DNA from 2 places in the Geothrix mesophila genome. Region 2 is predicted to be linked to the other one. Evidence: riboswitches for the same ligand, from Rfam matches in the RefSeq annotation. Region 2 holds a riboswitch; the other holds the start of a gene.
The links. A riboswitch is a leader RNA that binds a small molecule or an ion and turns the genes downstream of it on or off. The one in region 2 is predicted to bind S-adenosylmethionine.

Region 1 (10,464 bases), on a different contig from region 2:
GCCACGGTGCTCATCACGGGGGAGAGCGGCACCGGCAAGGAGCTGGTGGCCCGCAGCATCCATCTCTCCAGCGACCGCCGGGACCGCGCCTTCGTGGCAGTGAACTGCGGCGCCCTCACAGAGACTCTGCTGGAATCCGAGCTGTTCGGGCACGTGAAGGGGTCCTTCACGGGCGCCGTGGGCGAGAAGCCGGGCCTCTTCGAGGAGGCCTCCGGCGGCACCATCTTCCTGGATGAGATCGGAGAGACCAGCCCCAGCTTTCAGGTGCGCCTGCTGCGGGTGCTGCAGGAGCAGGAGATCCGCCGCGTGGGCGGCAACAAGACCATCAAGGTGGATACCCGGGTCATCGCCGCCACCAACCGGGATCTCCAGCAGATGGTGAAGGCGGGGGCCTTCCGCGAGGACCTCTACTACCGCCTCAGCGTCGTGGAGCTGGCCGTACCGCCCCTCCGCGAGCGCGGGGACGACGTGGGCGCGCTCCTGGACCACTTCCTGGCGGAGTTCGGGCAGAAGGATCAGCAGACCTACCGCCTGCATCCGGAAGCCCGGCGGGTGCTGGAGGCCTACTCCTGGCCGGGCAACGTGCGGGAACTGGGCAATGCCGTGGAGAACCTCACCCAGCTGAGCCGCGGCCGGGAGATCACCGTGGACGACCTGCCGGCCAAGATCCAGGCCGACGTGCTCAAGCGGGCCCTGCTCAAGCCCGAGCCTTCCGAGGAGGCCCCCTCCCTGATCGAGGATTGGCCCTCCCTGGACGAGCTGGAGCGCCGCTACATCCAGATCCTGCTGGGCCGCCACAAGGAGAAGCAGCGCATCGCCGACATCCTGGGGGTGGACAGGACCACCCTCTACCGGAAACTCAAGCGCTACGGATTCCACGACGGGGAGTAGCAGGCTGCCACGAGTGGCAGAATGCAACGGGTTTTCCAGGATAAGCTGTTGTCTAAGTGTTGTATTAAGTAGAATTAAAATTTGGCCCAGATGATGCAACCCTGGCGGCACTTCCGGCCGTGCCGGATCAACCCAGGGAGAACCCCCATGAAGAAGCTTGCTGCGCTGCTCGTCGCCGCCGCTCTGATCAGCCCCGTGTTCGCGGAAGAGGCGAAGAAGCCTGAAGCGAAGAAGGTCGAGACCAAGAAGGCCGAGAAGAAGGCTGAGAAGAAGGCCGAGCCCAAGAAGGAAGAGGCCAAGAAGGCCCTGACCGTCGCCGACGAGAAGAAGGCCGAGGCCGCCCCCAAGGCCGAGAAGAAGGCTGAGGCTGCTCCCAAGGCCGAGAAGAAGGCCAAGAAGCACCACAAGAAGGCCGAGAAGAAGGCCGAGCCCGCCGCTCCTGCCGCCGAGAAGAAGGCCCTGACCTCCGAGGAGAAGAAGGCCGAGAAGAAGGCTGAGCCCAAGAAGGAAGAGAAGAAGGCCGAGAAGAAGGCTGAGAAGAAGGCCGAGGCCAAGAAGGCCATGACCGCCGAAGAGAAGAAGGCCGAGGCCGCTCCCAAGGCCGAGAAGAAGGCCAAGAAGGCGAAGAAGGCTGCCAAGAAGGCCGAGCCCGCCGCTCCCGCCGCCGAGAAGAAGGCCCTGACCTCCGAGGAGAAGAAGGCCGAGAAGAAGGCCGAGCCCAAGAAGGAAGAGAAGAAGGCTGAGAAGAAGGCCGAGGCCAAGAAGGCCATGACCGCCGAAGAGAAGAAGGCTGAAGCCGCCCCCAAGGCCGAGAAGAAGGCCAAGAAGGCTGCCAAGAAGGCCGAGAAGAAGGAAGAGGCCAAGAAGTAACAGGCTTCACCGGTTCACGAAAAAGCGGGCTCCGGCCCGCTTTTTCGCGTACGGCTTTCCGGCGGGACGCCCCCGGGCCATGATGGGAACCATGATCGACCCGCTCCTCGACCTCACCGCAGAGATCCGTGCCCGGCTCCAGCCGCTTCCCGAGGGGCGGAGGCCCCAGCTCCTGGGGTGCGTGGAGGGCGCCTGCCTGCTCCACGATCATGCGGGGCTGCACCATCGGACCTCGGCGCAGGCGGCCCTCCCCGCCGGGCCCTGGGACCTGTCCCCCCTCATCGACCACACCCTGCTGAAGGCCGAGGCCACCGGCGCGCAGGTGGAGGTCCTCTGCGCCGAGGCCCTGAAGCACGGCTTCGCCTCAGTCTGCGTCAACCCCCTGTGGGTGCCCCTGGCCTCGTCCCTGCTGAAGGGCAGCGCCGTCCGGACGTGCACGGTGGTCGGCTTCCCCCTGGGGGCATCCTCCCTGTCCGCCAAGGCCCACGAGGCAGAAGTAGCCGTGAAGGAGGGGGCGCAGGAGGTGGACATGGTGCTGGCCGTCGGCGCCGCGAAGGGCGGCGACTGGGACACGGTCCGCCGGGACCTGGAAGGGCTGAGGGCGGCCGTTCCCGCGCCCACGGTGCTCAAGGTCATCCTGGAGACCTGCCTGCTCACGGATGCCGAGAAGGAGCGGGCCTCGGCGCTCGCGCTGGAGGCGGACCTCGACTTCGTGAAGACCTCCACGGGCTTCTCAACGGGCGGCGCCACCGAGGCTGATGTCGCGCTCATGCGCCGGACCGTGGGCACGGGCATGGGCGTGAAAGCCTCCGGCGGCATCCGCACCTACGAGAAGGCGTTGGCCATGGTCCTGGCCGGGGCCACCCGCCTGGGGCTTTCCGCCTCCGTGGCGGTGATTCAGGGGGGAGCCGGCTCGGAGGCCTACTGAAAAGTGCTATCCTCACAGATAGCAGTCCCGGCGGAGGTTCTTGTGGCAAAGCTTGATCTCATCATGTTCGAGGAGGAGTACAAGCTCCTCCACGAGATCATCGGCCGCCTCCAGAAGGACGCCTCCGCCAAGGTGGTGTTCCTGGTGGACAAGAACGGCCAGCAGATCGCCGCCGCGGGCGACGTGAAGAGCATCGACGCCACCAGCCTCGCCTCCCTCACCGCCGGCAACGTGGCCGCCACGGATGGCCTGGCCAAGCTCATCGGCGAAAAGGAATTCAGCCTGCTCTTCCACGAGGGCGAGCGGGACAACCTGCATATCTCGATCGTGGGCAAGCGCGGGATCCTGGTGGTCATCTTCGATCAGAATTCCAGCCTGGCGCTGGTGCGGCTGCGGGTGAAGAAGGCCAGCAAGGAGCTCCAGGAGATCTTCGACCAGGTGGAACAGCGCGCGCAGAAGGAATCCGACAGCGGCAACCGCTTCGAGAGCCCCTTCTCGGAGATCACCGACGAAGACATCGACCGCCTCTTCGGCGACTAAGCCTGAGGCGCGGACATGACCTTCATCAACTACGCGTCCCGCGAGATCAACTGCAAGATCGTCTACTACGGCCCCGGCCTCTGCGGCAAGACGACGAACATCCAGTGGATCTACGAGCAGGCGAACCCCGACAAGAAGGGCAAGCTGGTCAGCCTCGCCACCGAGACCGATCGCACCCTCTTCTTCGACTTCCTGCCCCTGGACATGGGCACGGTCAAGGGCTTCAAGGTGCGGTTCCACCTCTACACCGTGCCCGGCCAGGTGTTCTATGACGCCAGCCGCAAGCTCATCCTGCGCGGCTGCGACGGCATCATCTTCGTGGCCGACAGCCAGAAGGCCCGCATGGAAGCCAACATCGAGTCCATCGCGAACCTGGCGACCAACCTCAAAGAGAACGGCTTCGACGTCCGCAACATTCCCTATGTCCTCCAGCTGAACAAACGGGACATGCCTTCTGCCGTGCCCGTGGCCGAGATGGAGCGCCTGCTCCGATTCCGGAGCGAGCCCATGATCGAAGCCGTGGCCAGCCAGGGCACCGGCGTCATCGAGACCCTCAAGGCCGCCGCCCGCCAGATCCTGATGGAACTCCAGAAGAACTAGGGCGGACGACGAGGATCACAGGTCCCGCCCCTCCCCGCTTGAATCCAGGCCTGCCTCCGGTAGAATGGACGTTCACGCTTTCCGGAGTAGCTCAGGGGTCAGAGCGGGTGACTGTTAATCACTAGGTCGGGGGTTCAAATCCCTCCTCCGGAGCCAACAAAGAACAAGGGGTCCCACCGGGACCCCTTGTTCTTTGTTGGGCTAGGACCTGGCGGATTTGGACCCCCGAGTGGCAGCCGGCCCGCGAGTGCGCCGCTCCGGCAGCGCGGGGCGCTACCGGAGCGGATGAAGCACGAGTGGTTCGCCGGCAACGGGTTCAAATCTCCACGCCTCTGGGTTCACCTGGAGAGCAACCCGGAGGCCTCGACTCACAAACGACCCAGCGAGGAGTGGAAGCGCCCTGCGCAGCAGGGCGGGTCAGGCGAGTGGCAGCCGGCCCGCGAGCGCATCCTCTGGCAGACTTGAAAGGCGGGACCTGTCATCACACCCGTTCCGGAGGAGATCCCCATGCGCCATGCGATGCCCGTCTGGCCCCTTGCCCTGCTGGCGCTGGTGCTTACGCCAGCGACACCCGCCCAGGCGGCTGGGCGCACCAAGGCGAAGGCGCCCGCCCTGGTCACAACAGCCAGCGGGTTGAAGTACCTGGACACGAAGGTGGGCACGGGAGCCGCGCCCCAGCGGGGCCAGCGCTGCCTCGTCCACTACACGGGCTGGCTGTCGGACCACGGGAAGAAGGGGAAGAAGTTCGACAGCTCCGTGGATCGCGGCGAGCCGCTGGCCATCCCCATCGGTGTGGGCCGTGTCATCAAGGGCTGGGACGAGGGGCTCATGACCATGAAGGCGGGCGGCAAGCGCACCTTGTACATCCCCGCGGCGCTGGGCTACGGCGCCCGTGGCGCCGGCGGAGACATCCCGCCCAACGCCGACCTGATCTTCGATGTGGAGCTGCTGGGGGTCCAGTAGCTCTCGCAGCCGACGGCCCGGAAAAAAACAGAACGCGAAGCGCGCGAAGCGCCTTCCGGGCGAGCAAAGGGCGCAAAGGGTGATTTGGGTTCTTGAGCCCAGATGGTTCTGTGTCCCGCGAGCCAACCTTCGGGGGCTTCGCCCGGAGCTTGGCTCCGCATCGCGCTCTTCTCGTTCCGGCTTGTGGTTTTTGGGTGGCGTTCGAGCCTTGTCGGAGTGGGATCGGCCTCAGTCGACCGCCAGGGCCTGGACCAGGTCCGCGCGCAAGTCCCGCACGTCCTCCAGGCCCACGGAGAGCCGGATGAGGTCGTCGCTGATGCCGGCGCGCTTCCGGGCCTCGGGCGTCATGGAGGCGTGGGTCATGGAGGCCGGGTGGGCCACCAGCGACTCCACGCCACCCAGGCTCTCCGCCAGGGTGAACCAGCGCAGCCTCCGGAGCACGTGGTTCAGCCGCTCCGGCCCGCCCTCCTTCAGCTCGAAGCTGAGCATGGCGCCGAAGCCGCGCTGCTGCCGCTTTGCCAGCCCGTGCTGCGGGTGGCCGGGCAGGCCCGGGTAGTGGACCTTCCCCACGGCGGGGTGGGCCGCCAGGAACTCTGCCAGCACCTGGGCCGTGGCCTCGTGCTGGCGCATGCGGAGGGGCAGCGTCTTCAGGCCGCGCAGCACCAGGAAGCAGTCGTGGGGCGCCTGCGAGGTGCCCAGCAGGTTGTTCACGCTCTGGATCTGCTGGGTGAGGGCCAGGCGGCCCGGCCCGGCCACCACGGCCCCGCCCACCACGTCGCTGTGGCCGTTGAGGTACTTGGTCGTGGAGTGGATGACGAGGTCGGCGCCCAGCTCGAAGGGCCGCTGGAGGTAGGGCGAGAGGAAGGTGTTGTCGACGGCCACGAGGCAACCCGGCTGGCGATGGGCCAGCTCCGCCACCGCGGCGATGTCCGTGAGGCGCAGCAGGGGATTCGAGGGCGACTCGATCCAGATCAGGCGCGTGTTGGGCCGGAGGGCCGCCGCCACCGCCTCGAGGTCCGCGAGGTCGAGGTAGGTGACCTCCAGGCCGTAGAAGCGCTTGGCGTGCTCCAGCAGGCGGAAGGTGCCGCCGTAGCAGTCCACGGTGCAGACGAGGTGGCTGCCGTGGGGCAGCAGGTTCAGGACCACGAGGATGGCGCTCATGCCCGTGCTGGTGCAAGTGGCGCCGTGGCCGCCCTCCAGCAGGGCGAGGGCTTCCTCCAGGGCCGCCCGGGTGGGGTTGCCGCTGCGGGTGTAGTCGTAGCCGGCGTTGGTGCAGATGTCCTTGAAGGCGAAAGTGGACGAGAGGTACAGCGGCGGCATGACCGACCCATAGGCCGGATCGGGCTGCACGCCCGCATGCACGCACTGGGTGGCCAGGCCCGCGTCCGGCACCAGCCCGGCCCGGTGGATCCAGCCGGCCTCGCTCTCCCGTGCCGGGGGCAGGATGGTGAAGTGGTAGGCCGGGTTGCCCGGCACGTTGGTATCGAGGTACTGCTCGCTCAAGGGAGCCTCCGTGGTGGAGGATCTCCGTCGTTCCACTGCGATCCAAATCAGAGTGCCTAACCAAACCCCCACGGGGCCGCGCGAGGGCCACCGGGCGAGCGAGGCGAGGAACGCGAGGAGACGCGTAGCGGGTACTACGCGCGACGAGCGTGACGCGGCACCGCGACGCCCGCTGGCCCTCGCCCGGAGGGAGAAAGCCAGGTGGGCGCCCCGCGGCGTCACGGCCCTTGAACGATGAACCACATCGCCCTGCGGGCCCTTCCTTGCGGTGCATCCCGCCTGGCTTTCTCGCGGCCCGGTCGGGGTTTGGTTAGGCACTCTAACGAAGGGGCCCGATTTCTCGGGCCCCTTCGCATGTCAGCTTCTGACACGTCAGCATCTTTCCGCGGTCGATCAATCGACCGCGGCAGGAATTGGCACCTTGCTCTCGCAGGTTGCCAAGGTTTCACAGGGCCCGTCCCTCCACCTTTCTGGATATCGCGTGATGAAACTGACAAAGATCCTGTGGACGACCAGTATGGAGAGCCGGGAAAGGTCTGCCAACAAGTAATTGACACCAGGCTCGCGGATCAAAGGGTGATGCGGGTTCCCAGCACCTGCAGGAACTGGGCGATCCAGGCGGGATGGGCGGGCCATGCCGGGGCGGTGACGAGGTTGCCGTCCGTGACGGCGCCATCGATGGCGATGTCGGCGTACTTCCCCTTGGCCACTTCCACTTCGGCGCGGCAGGCGGGATAGGCGGAGCAGGTGCGTCCCTCGAGCACGCCCGCGGCGGAGAGGATCTGGGCGCCGTGGCAGATGGCGGCCACGGGCTTCTTGGCGGTGAAGAAGTGGCGAACGATCTCCAGCACCTTGGGGTTGAGGCGCAGGTACTCGGGGGCGCGACCGCCGGGGATCACCAGGGCGTCGTACTGGTCCGGTTTGAGGTCCGCGAAGGTGGCGTTGAGGGCGAAGCGGTGGCCGGGCTTTTCGGAGTAAGTCTGGTGGCCTTCGAAGTCGTGGATGGCCGTGGCCACGGACTCGCCGGCCTTCTTGTCGGGGCACGCGGCGTGGACCGTGTGGCCCACGGCGAGCAGGGTCTGGAAGGGCACCATGATTTCGTAGTCCTCTCCGAAATCGCCCACGAGCATGAGGATCTTCTTCGCGGCCATGACTGCCTCCTGGATGAGAAACCGCCCCGATGATACGCGCCCATCCACGAAAAAGCCCCGCCGGTGGCGGGGCTTTTTCGTGCAGGGAGCGAATCAGGCCTTCTGATAGACCTCGGCGCCCTTCTGCACGAACGTCTCCGCCATCTCCTCCATGCCCTTCTGCAGGGCCTCCTCCTCGTTGTAGCCATGCGCTTCGGCGTACTGCCGCACGTCGTCCGAGATCTTCATGGAGCAGAAGTGGGGGCCGCACATGGAGCAGAAGTGGGCGGTCTTGGCGCCCTCGGCGGGCAGGGTCTCGTCGTGGAACTCGCGGGCGGTGTCGGGGTCCAGGGCCAGGTTGAACTGGTCCTCCCAGCGGAACTCGAAACGAGCCTTGCTCATGGCGTCGTCCCAGAGGCGGGCGCCGGGGTGGCCCTTGGCCAGGTCCGCGGCGTGGGCCGCGATCTTGTAGGTGATGACGCCGTCCTTCACGTCCTTCTTGTTGGGCAGGCCCAGGTGCTCCTTGGGTGTCACGTAGCACAGCATGGCGCAGCCGTACCAGCCGATCATGGCGGCGCCGATGGCCGAGGTGATGTGGTCGTAGCCCGGCGCGACGTCCGTGGTGAGGGGGCCCAGGGTGTAGAAGGGCGCCTCGTCGCAGACTTCCAGCTGCTTGGTCATGTTCTCCTGGATGAGGTGCATGGGCACGTGGCCGGGGCCCTCGATCATCACCTGCACATCGTGCTTCCAGGCGATCTTGGTGAGCTCGCCCAGGGTCTCCAGTTCGCCGAACTGGGCCTCGTCATTGGCGTCGGCGGTGCTGCCGGGGCGCAGGCCGTCGCCCAGCGAGAAGGCCACGTCGTAGGCCTTCATGATCTCGCAGATCTCCTCGAAGTGCGTGTAGAGGAAGTTCTCCTTGTGGTGGGCCAGGCACCACTTGGCCAGGATGCTGCCGCCGCGGGAGACGATGCCCGTGACGCGCTTGGCGGTCAGCGGCACGTAGCGCAGCAGCACGCCGGCGTGGATGGTGAAGTAGTCCACGCCCTGTTCGGCCTGCTCGATGAGCGTGTCGCGATAGATCTCCCAGGTGAGGTCCTCGGCCTTGCCGTTCACCTTCTCGAGGGCCTGGTAGATGGGCACCGTGCCGATGGGTACGGGGCTGTTGCGCAGGATCCACTCGCGGGTCTCGTGGATGTTCTTGCCCGTGCTGAGGTCCATCACCGTGTCGGCGCCCCAGCGGATGGACCAGGCCATCTTCTCGACCTCCTCCTCGATGCTGGAAGCCACGGCGGAGTTGCCGATGTTGGCGTTGATCTTCACCAGGAAGTTGCGGCCGATGATCATCGGCTCGGTCTCCGGGTGGTTGATGTTGGCGGGGATGATGGCGCGGCCCCGGGCGACCTCGTCGCGCACGAACTCGGGCGTGATGCGGCTCTTGGTCCCGGCGGCCTCGCGGCCCAGGTTCTCGCGGATGGCGATGAACTCCATCTCGGGAGTGATGATGCCCTGCCGCGCGTAGTGCAGCTGGGTGACGTTGCGGCCGGCCTTGGCGCGCAGGGGCTTGCGGTCCGCGTGGAACCGGATGGCGTCCAGCTCCTGGTCGCGCTCGCGGAGCTTGCGGTAGAGGCTGGTGGCGCCGGGCAGCGCCTCCACGTCGCCCCGGCCCAGGATCCAGTCCTGGCGCAGCGGGGTCAGGCCCTTGGCCACGTCGATGGCCACGGCGGGATCGGTGTAGGGGCCCGAGGTGTCGTAGAGCACCACGGGCGGATTCTCGGTGAGGCGGTCCTGGAAGTCCCGGGTGGGCTGCAGCTGGACCTGCCGGAAGGGCACCCGGACGCCCGGGAGGCTGCCGGCCACGTGGATCTTGGTGGAGGCGGGGAAAGGCTTCAGGCAGGCCGCCAGGGCCGTGCCGTCCATGGGGGCGGAACCGGATTGCATGGTCATGAAAACTCCGGACTTGTTGAGGTCGGGCCGGGATTGATCCCTGAATCAGCAAGTTTATCGCGAGGGGGGCCGGGGGGACGAATCCAAAACGCGGCGCACAGGAGAGGTGGAGCGCCGCATCCGTCCGGATGCGCGATAATTGATTACAGGAGGGACCATGCCGCGACGCGTCTTGTTCATCAGCAGCCTGGCCCTGGGGCTGGTGGCCGCCCCGCGGCCCCAGGAGGACCCCGTGATGAAGATCCGGGCCCAGCGGGCCTCGGCCCAGGGGATCTCCGAAGGGGACCTCCCGCCGGTGCCCAGGGGCATCGTCGAGCCGCCCCCCCTGCCGCCGCCGGAAGCCCACGTGAAGGACACGCGGAAGGGCCGGCGGGTCAAGGGCAAGGTCCGCAAGCGGAGCAAGGCGGCCTCGGCCAAGGGGAGGGGCTCTGTGTCCCGCTCCAAGCTGCCGGCCCACCGGAAGGCGAAATGAGGATCGGCGTCCTCACCTCCGGGGGGGACGCTCCGGGCATGAATGCCGCCATCCGTGCGGCGGTCCGTCAGGCGGACGCCCTGGGGTATGAGGCCTGGGGCATCCGGCGCGGCTACCAGGGGGTGCTGGAGAAGGACTGGTCCCCCATGCCCAGCCGCGCCTGCGCCAACATCCTCCAGCGGGGCGGGACGGTGCTGCACACAGCCCGCTGCCCGGAATTCCACGAGGCGGCTCGGCGCGCCGAGGCCGCGGCGAACCTGCGGGAGGCGGGCATCCAGGCCCTGGTGGTCATCGGCGGGGATGGCAGCTTCCGGGCCGCCGAGGCCCTCCACCGGGAGCAAGGCGTCCCCTGCGCGGGCATTCCGGGCACCATCGACAACGACCTGCCCGGCACGGACCGCACCCTGGGTTTCGACACCGCCCTGAACACCGCCGTGGAGGCCATCGACCGCATCCGGGACACGGCCTCCAGCCACGGGCGGCTCTTCCTGGTGGAGGTCATGGGCCGCAGCTCGGGCATGCTGGCCGTCCACACGGCCCTGGCCTGCGGCGCCGAGGCCGTGCTGTTTCCCGAGTCGCCGGACGGCTCCTACCAGGCCCTGGTGGCGCGCCTCAACGCCAAC
Region 2 (10,464 bases):
GTGAGCGCCACGCCCCTCTTCCAGCGGTCCAGGGGCTTGGAGGCGCCGCTCAGCACCTTGCCGTAGAAAGCGAAGGACTGGTCCGCCACGGCCTTGGGCAGCACCGGCGCCCAGTGCTGGATGGCGTGGAACATGAGGTAGTCACGCCAGACGTCGAGGGGCACGTCCGCGGTCAGGGCCGAGAGGCCGGTGACGGCGCCGGGCTGCCAGACCACGAACACCTGGGGCTTCGAGAGGCCCGCGGCTGCGAAGAAGGCCTCCCAGTCCAGGCCCGGGGCCTTGGCGGGGAAGTCGGCGCGGGTCCAGTGGTTGTTGCCCTTCTGGACGTCGCCGGACTCCTCGCGGCCCAGATGGGCCTTGGCCATGCGGGTCTCCAGATCCACCACCGCCGTGGCGCGCTCGAGGACGTTCGACAGGCCCGCCAGCTTCAGCATGGCCGCCACGTGGGTGGTGTATTGGGTGCGGACGGCCGCCATGCCCTCCGAGGGATCCAGGTAGTAGCTGCGCTCGGGCAGCCCCAGGCCGCCCTGGAGGAGGAACGGTGCGTAGCGGGTGGGCTCGTCCAGGTCCTGCGCCACCCACAGGCCGAGGAAGTTGGCGGTGTGGTACTGGGTGTTGTTCAGCACGTCCACGTCCGCTCGCAGGGTCGTCCCCAGGTACCGGGCCAGGTCCTGGCGGCCCTGGATGGCGGCGATGGCCTTGAAGGTGGGCTGGAGGGGACCGAGGCCCTTCTTGTCGATGGCCTTCTCGGCCATGAAGCTGGTGTAGAAGTCGCCGACCTTCCGCAGCTCGGAACCAGCCGGCGCCTTCGCGGCGGCCTGGATCAGGGCGGCGGTGCGACGGTCCGTGAGGTCCGCCACCTCGCGGCCCACCCCGTAGGAACCGCGATCCGCGGGGATCTCCGTCCGCTTCACCCAGGCTCCGTTGGCGTAGGCGAAGAAGTCGTCGCCGGGCGCCACGCCGCGGTCCATGCCGGTCAGGTCGAGGCCGTGGGGCGCGGCCTTGGGCGGGGACGCCACCAGGGCGGGGACGGTGAGACACAGGGAAAGGAGGGGCAAAGATCCGCGCATGGGTACCTCAGGACCTTCCAGGGTGGACCGAAAGGCTCCGTTGGGGAAGGTGGGGGGTTAGGAGGGCTGCGGCATCTCCGCGGGCAGCGCATGGCGCCAATCCCGCCCCACCAGCAGGACCTGGGCCTTCCCGTCCTGGAGGAACACGGCCGTGTCCCACAGGAGGCCGGGGATGGTGCGGACTGGTCCCGACGCGGCGTCGAAGGCGAGGCTGCGGGTGCGGAACCAGCGCCGGTAGACCAGGTGCCAGTTTCCGCCCGCCTGCACGAGGAAGGCGCCGTGGAACCGCGGCAGGCCCTTCACCCGGCGGGCGAAGCAGGGCAGGATCTCCGTGGGGCGGGTGGGCGCCAGCTCCAGGGCCTTCAGTTCCGCCCAGAGGGGGATCTCGTCGCGGGTGCCCCGCCCCACCAGGGAGCGCAGGGCGCCGCGGAAGCCCGTGAGCACGAAGGCCAGGGCCCGCAGCAGCAGCGGCAGGAGGAGGGCCGTGGCCACCAGCACCGCGCCGAGCACGGGCAGCGCGATGGCGGGGTGGCTGTAGGCCAGGGCCAAGAGCCCGACGACACCCACGTCCTCCGCCACGCTGAGAACGCTGTGGCTGGCGGGTTCCGGCGCCGTGTGGGCCAGGAGCCGCACGCCCATCTTGCTGCCGTGGGTGCCCAGGGCGATGGTGCCGCCTGCCAGCAGGGCCAGCACCTTGGCCACAGGGTGCAGCTCGCCCGCGGCCCCCAGGGCCAGGAGGGCTCCGCCCAGGGGCCGGATGAAGGTGTGCAGGCCATCCCAGATGGGCGTGATGAAGGGCACCTTGTCCGCCAGGAACTCCAGCAGGAACAGGAGGGCCGCCACCCCCAGCACCACCGGGTGGCTGAGGATGGCCAGGTCCGGGGGCAGGCCGTGGATCCAGCCATAGCGCTGCCCCGCGCCCACCAGGAGCACCGTGAGGTAGAGGTTGATGCCGGAGACGGTGGAGAGGCCGAGGATGGCCGCCAGGGTCTGCGCTGGGCCCATCAAGCCGTGAACCGTTTATACAGGTGGTAGATGCCCAGGAGGATCACCGCACCCACCACGGACATGAGGAAGCCCGCGCCCTGACCTTCCTGGTAGTGGCCCACGGCCCGCCCGATCCAGGTGCCGAGGAAGGAGCCCGCGATGCCGAGGACCATGGTGACGATCCACCCGCCCGGATCTTTGCCGGGCATGACGAGCTTGGCCACGGCGCCGGCGATGAGACCGATGATGCAGGTCCAGATGAGGTGGAGCATGCAGACCTCCTCGATGGGTTGGGCAATGATGCAGCCACCTTAGGCTTCGGGTCAGGTGCGGTCAATCGCAAAACCCGGGACACATCATGCTGAGATGCCTTGAATTCAGGACTTGCGGAAGGCAGGACCGGAGAGGAAGCTGGGGCTCCACTTCCCGAGGAGGATGTCATGGGTCTGCTGGACATGGTGGGCGGTCTGCTGGGACAGGGCGGTCAGGCGGAGGGCGGCAACCCGCTCATGGGCGCCATCATGGGCCTCATCCAGAACCATCCCGGCGGCCTCCAGGGCCTGCTGGGCCAGTTCCAGGAGAAGGGGCTGGGCGACCAGGTGGCCTCCTGGATCAGTACCGGCGAGAACCAGCCCATCAGCGCTGAGCACGTCCAGGCGGCCCTGGGCTCCGATCAGCTTCAGCAGCTGGCGGGCCAGCTGGGCGTCTCCCACGGCGAAGCCGCCTCAGGCCTGGCCAGCCTCCTGCCCCAGGTGATCGACAAGCTGAGCCCCCAGGGCAGCCTGCCCGAAGGCGGCATCGGCATGGATCTGCTGAAGAAGTTCCTGGGCTGATCGCGCCTGAAAAAACGGGACGCTACATCCGGAGCGCGGTCTCCGCGGCCGTGGCGTCGCGTACCTTCAGGTGGTCGAAGACGATCAGGTACCACCCGATGGCCGCGAGGATGGCATGCCGGAAGCGGGCCGGATGTGTCGTGTCCAGTTCCACGTCGCCCTGCTCGTAGCCGGGAAGGGAAGTCGCGTCCCGGCCCGTGCGGGCATGGAGGCGCACCAGAGGCATGCCACTGAGATCCGCAAAGGTCCCGCCGGGGCCGACCCCGTGATGCCAGATCCAGTCGAAGGCGGCGCCGTCCTCGAATTCCAGGCGCCCGTGCCGGAATGCGTGGGGGTGGAAGGTGGCGAGGTTCACCTTCCCGCCCTCCTCCCGCAGGGTCACCACCGGGTTCATCACGCCCAGGTGCTTGAGGGTCCAGGTTCCTTCGGCTGTCTCGACGCGGGCCAGGATGCAGCCTTCGTCCATGAAGGTCATGGTGCCGAAGACCTCCTGCTCCACGTGCAGTTCGAAGCTCCTGGGATTGGCTCCCGACCGCCGCCATTCCAGGATGTTGGTGGTGGATTCGCTGAGTGACCTCATAACCTGCCCCCAGTTCGCGCGGGGGATGCGTCCGCGTACGGGAAATGTACGTCCGGCGGGGGAGCGGGGTCAGATGCCGTCGCGGGAAAATCCATGTTGAATTGAGGCGCTGTATGGACTGGGTCATGGATCGGTTCTCCCGTCATCCTGGCCGACCTGGGCGGAGGAGGCACGGCCCGATCAGGGGGTGGTGGCGCAGGGGGTGGGGAGCCCTATCTTTAGAATTCACAGAGGAAGTGATGACCTGCGAGACACGGGGCGACCGGCGCCATGCGCCGGAAGTGCGGAAAGACGAGGCGCGAGGGGCCCTATGGTCCCTGCCGGATGGCCACCGCCTGCCCAACCTGGTGGATGCGGCCCCCCTCCTGCTGGCGGATCCGGCTCATCCCGCCCGACTGCGACCCACGGACCTGGAGCACCCCGAGGACTTCCACACGCGCCTGACCGCCTGGCTCCTGCGCCAGGGCTGATTCGGGACCGCGAAAATCCGGTCAGGGCTGGGTCTGGAGGGTGTCCAGGACGCAGCGGTCGTGAAGGCGGGGGATGAGGTCCGTCAGCCGGGCTTCGGGGACCAGGAAGGCGATGGAGACCGTGCTGCCGCCGGTGAGGAGGCCGCCGACCGGTTCCTGGCCGAGGGCCGCCAGGTGGCGCAGGGCGGCCAGCGGATCGGCCCGCAGGCCCTCGCCCACCAGGGCCACCACGGCCCAGCCGGCTTCCAGGTCCGGGCCCTCGGCAGCCAGGTCGGCCAGCACCCTGGTCGCCGCGGGCGTGTCCGGCCGCACCGCGAGCAGGGTGCCTGCCGGGCTGGACACCAGTCCGAAGCGCAGGGCTCCGGCCTCCTCCAGGCGCCGCGCGGCCTCCAGGGGCGGCTCCAGGCCGTCCGAGGCCGGGAAACGCAGGAGGCTGAGGCCTTCTTTGTATGCCACGGAGGTGACGGCGCCCGGTGCCCGTGCTGGCGGCACGGGCAGGATCTCCGTGCGGGAGGCCGCCGGCCGCAGGGTGTTGGCCACCACGAGCCGGAAGCCCGCCCGGCCGCCGGGAGCCAGGGAGTCCGCATGCAGCACCTTGGCCCCGAAGGCGCTGAGGGCCTCCGCTTCGCCCAGGCTCATCTGGGGGATGGGCTGGGCCTCGGCCACCAGGCTGGGATCCGCGGTGAGCACGCCGTCCACGTCGGTCCAGATCTGCACTTCGGTCGCGCCGAGGGCCTCCCCGAGCAGGGTGGCGCTGGTGTCGGAGCCGCCCCGTCCCAGGGTGGTGGTGTGCCCCTCGGCCGTGGCGCCCAGGAAGCCCTGGGTGACCCAGAGGGCGCCGGCCGCCAGACCCTCGCGCCAGGGCGCGGCGGCGGCGCGCAGGGCCGCGAGCTGGGGCCGCGCCTTGCCGAAGCGGGCATCGGTCCGCATCACGTCCCGCACGTCCTTGAAGGTCCCGCCGAAGCAGAGGGCCGCCAGATGAGCCGACAGCGTCTCGCCCAGGGCCAGGGCCGAGTCCCGCCCCCGGGCCGTGGCCTCGCCCAGCATGGCCATGCCCGTGAGCAGCTGGTCCAGCCGCTCGAACAGGGGCGTCCAGGCAGGCCGGACTTCGGCCCAGAGGCTCAGCTCGGAGGCCACCTGGCGATGCCGGTCCCTCAGGGCGACCAGATGCTCCCGCGCACCGGGCAGGTCGCCCCGGCCCGCCGAGGCACAGGCCTCCAGGAGGCGGTCCGTGGCGCCCCCCAGGGCCGAGACCACCACCAGGCCGCCCGCCGGGAGCTCCTCGTGGACGATGGCGGCGGCCCGGCGGAGCGCGTCGGCGCTGCCCACGGAGCTGCCGCCGAACTTGAGGACTTTCAGGCTCATGCCTGCCTCCCTTCCACCGGCAGGGCGTCCGCCTGGAAGGGGACCTCCTGATAGACGGCGTAGTTCAGCCAGTTCGAGAAGAGGAGGTTGGCGTGGCTCCGCCAGCGCACCAGGGGCTCGCGGGTCGGGTCGTCCTCCGGGAAGTAGTTCCGGGGGATGCCGATGGGCAGGCCCTTGCCCAGGTCCCGGGCATACTCGCCCTGGAGGGTGCCCGGATCGTACTCCGAGTGCCCCGTGACGAAGACCTGCCGCCGGTCCGTGGACTGCAGCAGGTACACGCCGGCCTCGTCCGACTCGGCCAGGAGCATGAGCCGCGGCTCCGCCAGGACGTCCGGCCGGCGGGTCTCCGTGTGGCGCGAGTGGGGCGCGAAAAACACATCGTCGAAGCCCTGCACCAGGTGCTCCTGGCGCGCGTTCACCCGGTGGGGGAACACTCCGAACTGCTTCTCCGCCAGGGGGTGCTTGGGGATCCCGTAGTAGTGGTGGAGGGCGGCCTGGGCGCCCCAGCAGATGAAGAAGCTGGAGAAGACGTTCGTCCGGGCCCAGTCCAGCAGCTCCGCCAGCTCCGGCCAGTAGTCCACCGCCTCGAAGGGTAGCGTCTCCACGGGGGCGCCCGTGACGATGAGCCCGTCGAAGGCCTGCCCGCGCACGTCCGCGAAGGACACGTAGTGCTCCAGCAGGTGCTCCGCCGGGGTGTTCTTCGCCTCGTGGGAGGCCATGTGGAGCAGCGTCACCTCCACCTGCAGAGGGGAGTTGCCCAGCAGGCGCAGGAGCTGGGCCTCCGTGGCGATCTTGGTGGGCATCAGGTTGAGGATGGCGATGCGGAGGGGCCGGATGTCCTGCTGGAGGGCGCGGCGCTCCTCCATCAGGAACACGTTCTCCGCCTCCAGGACGCCGCGGGCTGGCAGGGTGTCGGGAATCTTCACGGGCATGGCTGGGGCCTACGCTTTCGCCAGGGCCTGATCCAGGTCCGCGATGAGGTCGTCGATGTGCTCGAGACCCACGGAGAGGCGGACCAGGTCGTCGGTGACGCCGGTGGCCGCGCGCGCTTCCGCGGAGAGCTGGGCGTGGGTGGTGGTGGCGGGGTGGATGATGAGGCTCTTGGCGTCGCCCAGGTTGGCCAGGCGCGAGAAGAGCTGGACCGCGTCGATGACGGCCCCGCCAGCCTTCAACCCTCCCCCCGATGCTGAGGATTTGAGGCCGAAGGTGAGGATGCCGCCGAAGCCCGCGCCCTGGCGGAAGTACCGGGCCGCGGCGGCGTGGTTCGCGTTGTCGGGCAGGCCGGGGTAGTTCACCCAGGCCACCTTGGGGTGCGTCTCCAGCCACTGGGCCAGGGCCAGGGCGTTCGCGCCGTGCCGCTCCACGCGCAGGTGCAGCGTCTCGATGCCCTGGAGGATGAGGAAGGCGTTGAAGGGGCTCAGGGCGGCGCCGGTATCGCGCAGCCCCTCGATGCGGGCCTTGGTGATGAAGGCCGCGGGGCCGGCGAGGTCCGCCAGGATGGCGCCGTGGTAGGCGGCGAAGGGCTCGGTGAACTCGGGGAACTTTCCGCCCTTCCAGTCGAAGGTGCCGCCGTCCACGATGAGGCCCGCCACCGAGGTTCCGTGCCCACCGAGGTACTTGGTGGCGCTGTGCACCACGATGTCCGCGCCGAGCTTGAAGGGGTTCAGCAGGTAGGGGCTGGGGAGCGTGTTGTCCACGATGAGCGGGATGCCCGCCCCGTGGGCGATGGCGGCGATGGCCTCGAAGTCGGGCACGTCCAGCTTGGGATTGCCCACGGCCTCGATGTAGATGGCGCGGGTCTCGGGCCGCAGGGCGGCGCGGAAGGCCGCGGGCTTCGTCGAGTCGACGAAGGTGGTGGTGATGCCCGCGCGCGGCAGAGTGTGGCTCAGCAGGTTGTAGGTGCCGCCGTAGAGGTTGTTGCCGGCCACCACGTGGTCGCCGCCGCGGAGCAGGGTGGTAAGCGTGAGGGTGATGGCCGCCTGGCCCGAGGCCGTGGCCAGGGCCGCGATGCCGCCCTCCAGCTGGGCCACGCGCTGCTCCAGCACGGCGGTGGTGGGGTTCATGATGCGGGTGTAGATGTTGCCAGGGACCTCGAGGTTGAAGAGGGCCGCGCCGTGCTCGGTGCTGTCGAACACGTAGCTGGTGGTCTGGTAGATGGGCACGGCCCGGCTCTTGGTGTCCGAATCCGGGCTGTGGCCCCCGTGGAGAGCGAGGGTCTCGAAGCGGGGGGTGGGGCTGGCGCTCATGGCGTCTCCTGGAAAAGGGATGGAAAGGCCGAGGCCTCGTCTGTCCAAGCAAGTCCAGGAAAAGCAAAAGGGGCCCGATTGCTCGGGCCCCTTCGATGATTGCGTCAGTTCGACACAGCTCGACATCTCTCCGCGCTTGATCGCTCAATCGCGGCAGGAATTGGCACCTTGCTTTCGCAGGTTGCCAAGGTTTCACAGGGCCCGTCCCTCCACCTTTCTGGATAACTCGCTATGGAACTGACAAGGATCTCGTAAGAGAACGGCCCCGAAGGGCCGGTGGAGAACAGTAACGCCGGGCAACCTGGTTGGCAACCCCTTTCGTTGTCTTCACAGAGGAGCCGGCTCCTTCCGCTTCGTGGGAGCTGGGCCGGGCCTGGGGGCGGGATTGACTGTCGTGGCGGGCTTGCCTTTGGGCGCTGGTGGGGATTCGGCCGTTCTCAGGGCCTCCTCCAGCGGCATGATCCTGCCCCCTTCGGAGGTGAAGTCCTGGGTGGACTCGATCGCCTCGAACCGGCGGACCACGAAAGGCTTCTCCTCTTCCACCACGAGATGATCGAAACGGGAATGGTCCACCTGGGTGAACCGGGTGGTTACAGGATCGAACCTCAGGAAGCGCACATCATCCTTCCAGCCGACCTCCTTGTCGGCCGGAATCGGCCAGAACCCGGACTGGATGAGTTCCGCCTTCCGGAACTGGGGGAGCTTGGACCAGGCCAGATCGATGTCCGCACGGTCCAGGGGCAGGAACACCTGGGCCGGGACCAGGATGGCTCCGTCCCCATCGAGAAACGCTTTGCCGAACAGAGAGGGATTCCGGAATTCCCCCGTGTCCTTGCACAAGGTGATGCCGGCCTCGCCCCAAAACCCGGCGTGGATCAGGTCCACGGACCAGGGTTCCGTGCGCACCCGCACACGGACCGCCCTCCCCGTGGCCGTGAACAGGTAGAAGGCATCACCGGAAAACGCGGCTGTCATGCGCGCATCGCTTCCGACTTGTACCTCCAGGAGTTGCGCGGCCTCCCCGGTCAGCAGATCCACCCGGACCAGGCATTGGGATGCGGCTCCGCCCCTGGGAGATGGGGCTGATTGAGGCCCTGCCTTGGCATCCCGGCTCATCTGGAGGAACAGGAGGCGGTCTTCCCAGCCCCCCAGGAGTTTCCGGCTTTCCCCTGCCTTGACGGGAAGGGCCTTCGGCTCAGTCCAGGCCCATCGCCGTTCCCCGGCATCCGTGAAGAAGGGCTTTCCCGAACGGGCCACCAGATGGTGGTCTTCCGTGAATCCGACCTGGTAGACCTTGGACCCATCCCAGGCCACTTCCATGCGCCCCAGAGGCTTCAGGCCGGGCCGGAAGTCCGGCAGGTCTCCGACCGGAGCGAGCCTTGACTCCGCGGTGGTTCGCCGCAGCACCTGGCCTTCCAGGACGACCTCCTGCCGGTCTGCCAGGGCCACGATGGATTGCCCGGAGAGCGCCCGCGCCGCGAGCAGCAGACATCCACCCCTCAGGGCCAGCTTCATGGCCACCTCCCACGCCCGATCACCCGACCATTGGATCATGGCCCGACGTGCCCCAGCCACGACCGCAGAGCGGGCCATTCGTTCCCGAGTGCCCGGTTCCTCCTGGCCTGCTACGCCTTGCCGGCCGCTGTCTGGAAAGGTCACCTCTGCCACACTGCTCTTCTTGGCAAGCTCCGCCCTCTGCGAGGGCTGCCTGCCACGGATTGGGGGGCCTCACCATGCAACGCCGCTTCGCCGCTTTGATCCTCGCCCTCCCGGCGGTTGTCTCCATGGGCTGTACCAAGCCGGATCTGGATGTGACGAAGCTCAGGGTGGGGATGACCAAGAAGGAAGTGCTCGAACGCGTGGGAGGTCCCTCCAAGACGACGGTCGCCAACGACACCGAAGTGCTTGAGTACGAGGCCTACGATCGGTACGGGGCCATCAAGATCAACAGCCGAACCCAGTACGTCCGTCTTGTGAATGGTCGAGTGGACGCCTTCGGGACCCAGGAGGACCTGAAGGCCGGGCGGCCCTCCCGCAGGGCGCAGGAGGCCCGGGTGAAGGCCAGCCCGGGCGGGTCGGAGGGGGCTGCCGATATGCGGGGAGCTTCACCTGCCTCGCCTGCATTCGACCTGCGCACCGAATTGGAGAAGCTGGAGAAACTGAAAAAGGATGGACTCATCTCCGAGGCGGAGTTCCAGGAGCTTCGGCAGAAGGTCATGGAGAAGGCGAAGGCTCAGTAGGGACCCACCCAGGGGGTCCGTCGGCAGGCCAGTCAAACCGAGAAGTACCGCGCCTGGGGATGCCAGGCCACGAGGGCACTGGTGCTGTACTCGGGATCCATCTGGTGGCTGTCGCTGAGGTGGACGCCGATCTCCGCGCCGCGCAGCAGGTCGAGGATGGGGCCGTTGCCTTCCAGGTCGGGGCAGGCGGGATAGCCGTAGGAGTAGCGGGAGCCCTGGTAGCCCTGGGCGAAGAGGGCGCGGCCCGGCAGGTCCTTGTGGTGGATGCCCAGCTCCCGTCGGATGCGGGCGTGGAGCCGCTCGGCGTAGGCCTCCGTCAGCTCCGTGGCGAGGCCATGGAAGGCGAAGTAGTCCGCGTAGCCATCCTCCCGGTAGAGCCTGGCCGCATGGTCCGCGGCAGCCTGGCCCAGGGTGACGAGCTGGAGGGCCAGCACATCGGTGGCGTCCGCCCGGAAGAAGTCCGCGATGCAAAGGCGGCGGCCTGCGCCCTGGCGCGGGAAGCCGAGCACGGCGAGGGTCCTGGAACGGTCGCTGGGATCGAGCACCCGCAGTGCATCGCCCTCGGCCCGCACGGGGAAGTAGCCGTAGCGCGCCTTCGGCTGGAAGACTGGATCGGCCGCGAGGCGCTCCTTCCAGCGCGCCAGCTGGGGCTCGGCCTTGTCCCGCAGCACGG

Region 1: another riboswitch for S-adenosylmethionine. It lies ahead of MLG87_RS08080 (trans-sulfuration enzyme family protein); the one in region 2 lies ahead of MLG87_RS13960 (O-acetylhomoserine aminocarboxypropyltransferase/cysteine synthase family protein).

The regions. Positions count from the first base shown of each region.
Region 1 is NZ_JAKZLD010000002.1:142,440-152,903, forward strand. Features, by position in the region: gene MLG87_RS08040 (sigma-54-dependent transcriptional regulator) at 1-891, shown strand, start outside; gene MLG87_RS08045 (hypothetical protein) at 1,039-1,761, shown strand; gene deoC (deoxyribose-phosphate aldolase) at 1,853-2,689, shown strand; gene MLG87_RS08055 (roadblock/LC7 domain-containing protein) at 2,732-3,229, shown strand; gene MLG87_RS08060 (GTP-binding protein) at 3,245-3,829, shown strand; tRNA gene MLG87_RS08065 (tRNA-Asn) at 3,910-3,985, shown strand; gene MLG87_RS08070 (hypothetical protein) at 4,115-4,294, shown strand; gene MLG87_RS08075 (FKBP-type peptidyl-prolyl cis-trans isomerase) at 4,349-4,792, shown strand; gene MLG87_RS08080 (trans-sulfuration enzyme family protein) at 5,021-6,295, opposite strand; SAM riboswitch class I at 6,668-6,776, opposite strand; gene MLG87_RS08085 (DJ-1/PfpI family protein) at 6,865-7,446, opposite strand; gene thiC (phosphomethylpyrimidine synthase ThiC) at 7,540-9,369, opposite strand; gene MLG87_RS08095 (hypothetical protein) at 9,527-9,841, shown strand; gene MLG87_RS08100 (ATP-dependent 6-phosphofructokinase) at 9,838-10,464, shown strand, end outside.
Region 2 is NZ_JAKZLD010000004.1:350,488-360,951, forward strand. Features, by position in the region: gene MLG87_RS13920 (M13 family metallopeptidase) at 1-1,070, opposite strand, end outside; gene MLG87_RS13925 (DUF4126 domain-containing protein) at 1,128-2,075, opposite strand; gene MLG87_RS13930 (GlsB/YeaQ/YmgE family stress response membrane protein) at 2,075-2,329, opposite strand; gene MLG87_RS13935 (YidB family protein) at 2,498-2,890, shown strand; gene MLG87_RS13940 (hypothetical protein) at 2,913-3,470, opposite strand; gene MLG87_RS13945 (hypothetical protein) at 3,710-3,940, shown strand; gene MLG87_RS13950 (aspartate kinase) at 3,962-5,305, opposite strand; gene metA (homoserine O-acetyltransferase MetA) at 5,302-6,237, opposite strand; gene MLG87_RS13960 (O-acetylhomoserine aminocarboxypropyltransferase/cysteine synthase family protein) at 6,247-7,551, opposite strand; SAM riboswitch class I at 7,671-7,779, opposite strand; gene MLG87_RS13965 (hypothetical protein) at 7,879-9,066, opposite strand; gene MLG87_RS13970 (SHOCT domain-containing protein) at 9,285-9,791, shown strand; gene metH (methionine synthase) at 9,824-10,464, opposite strand, start outside.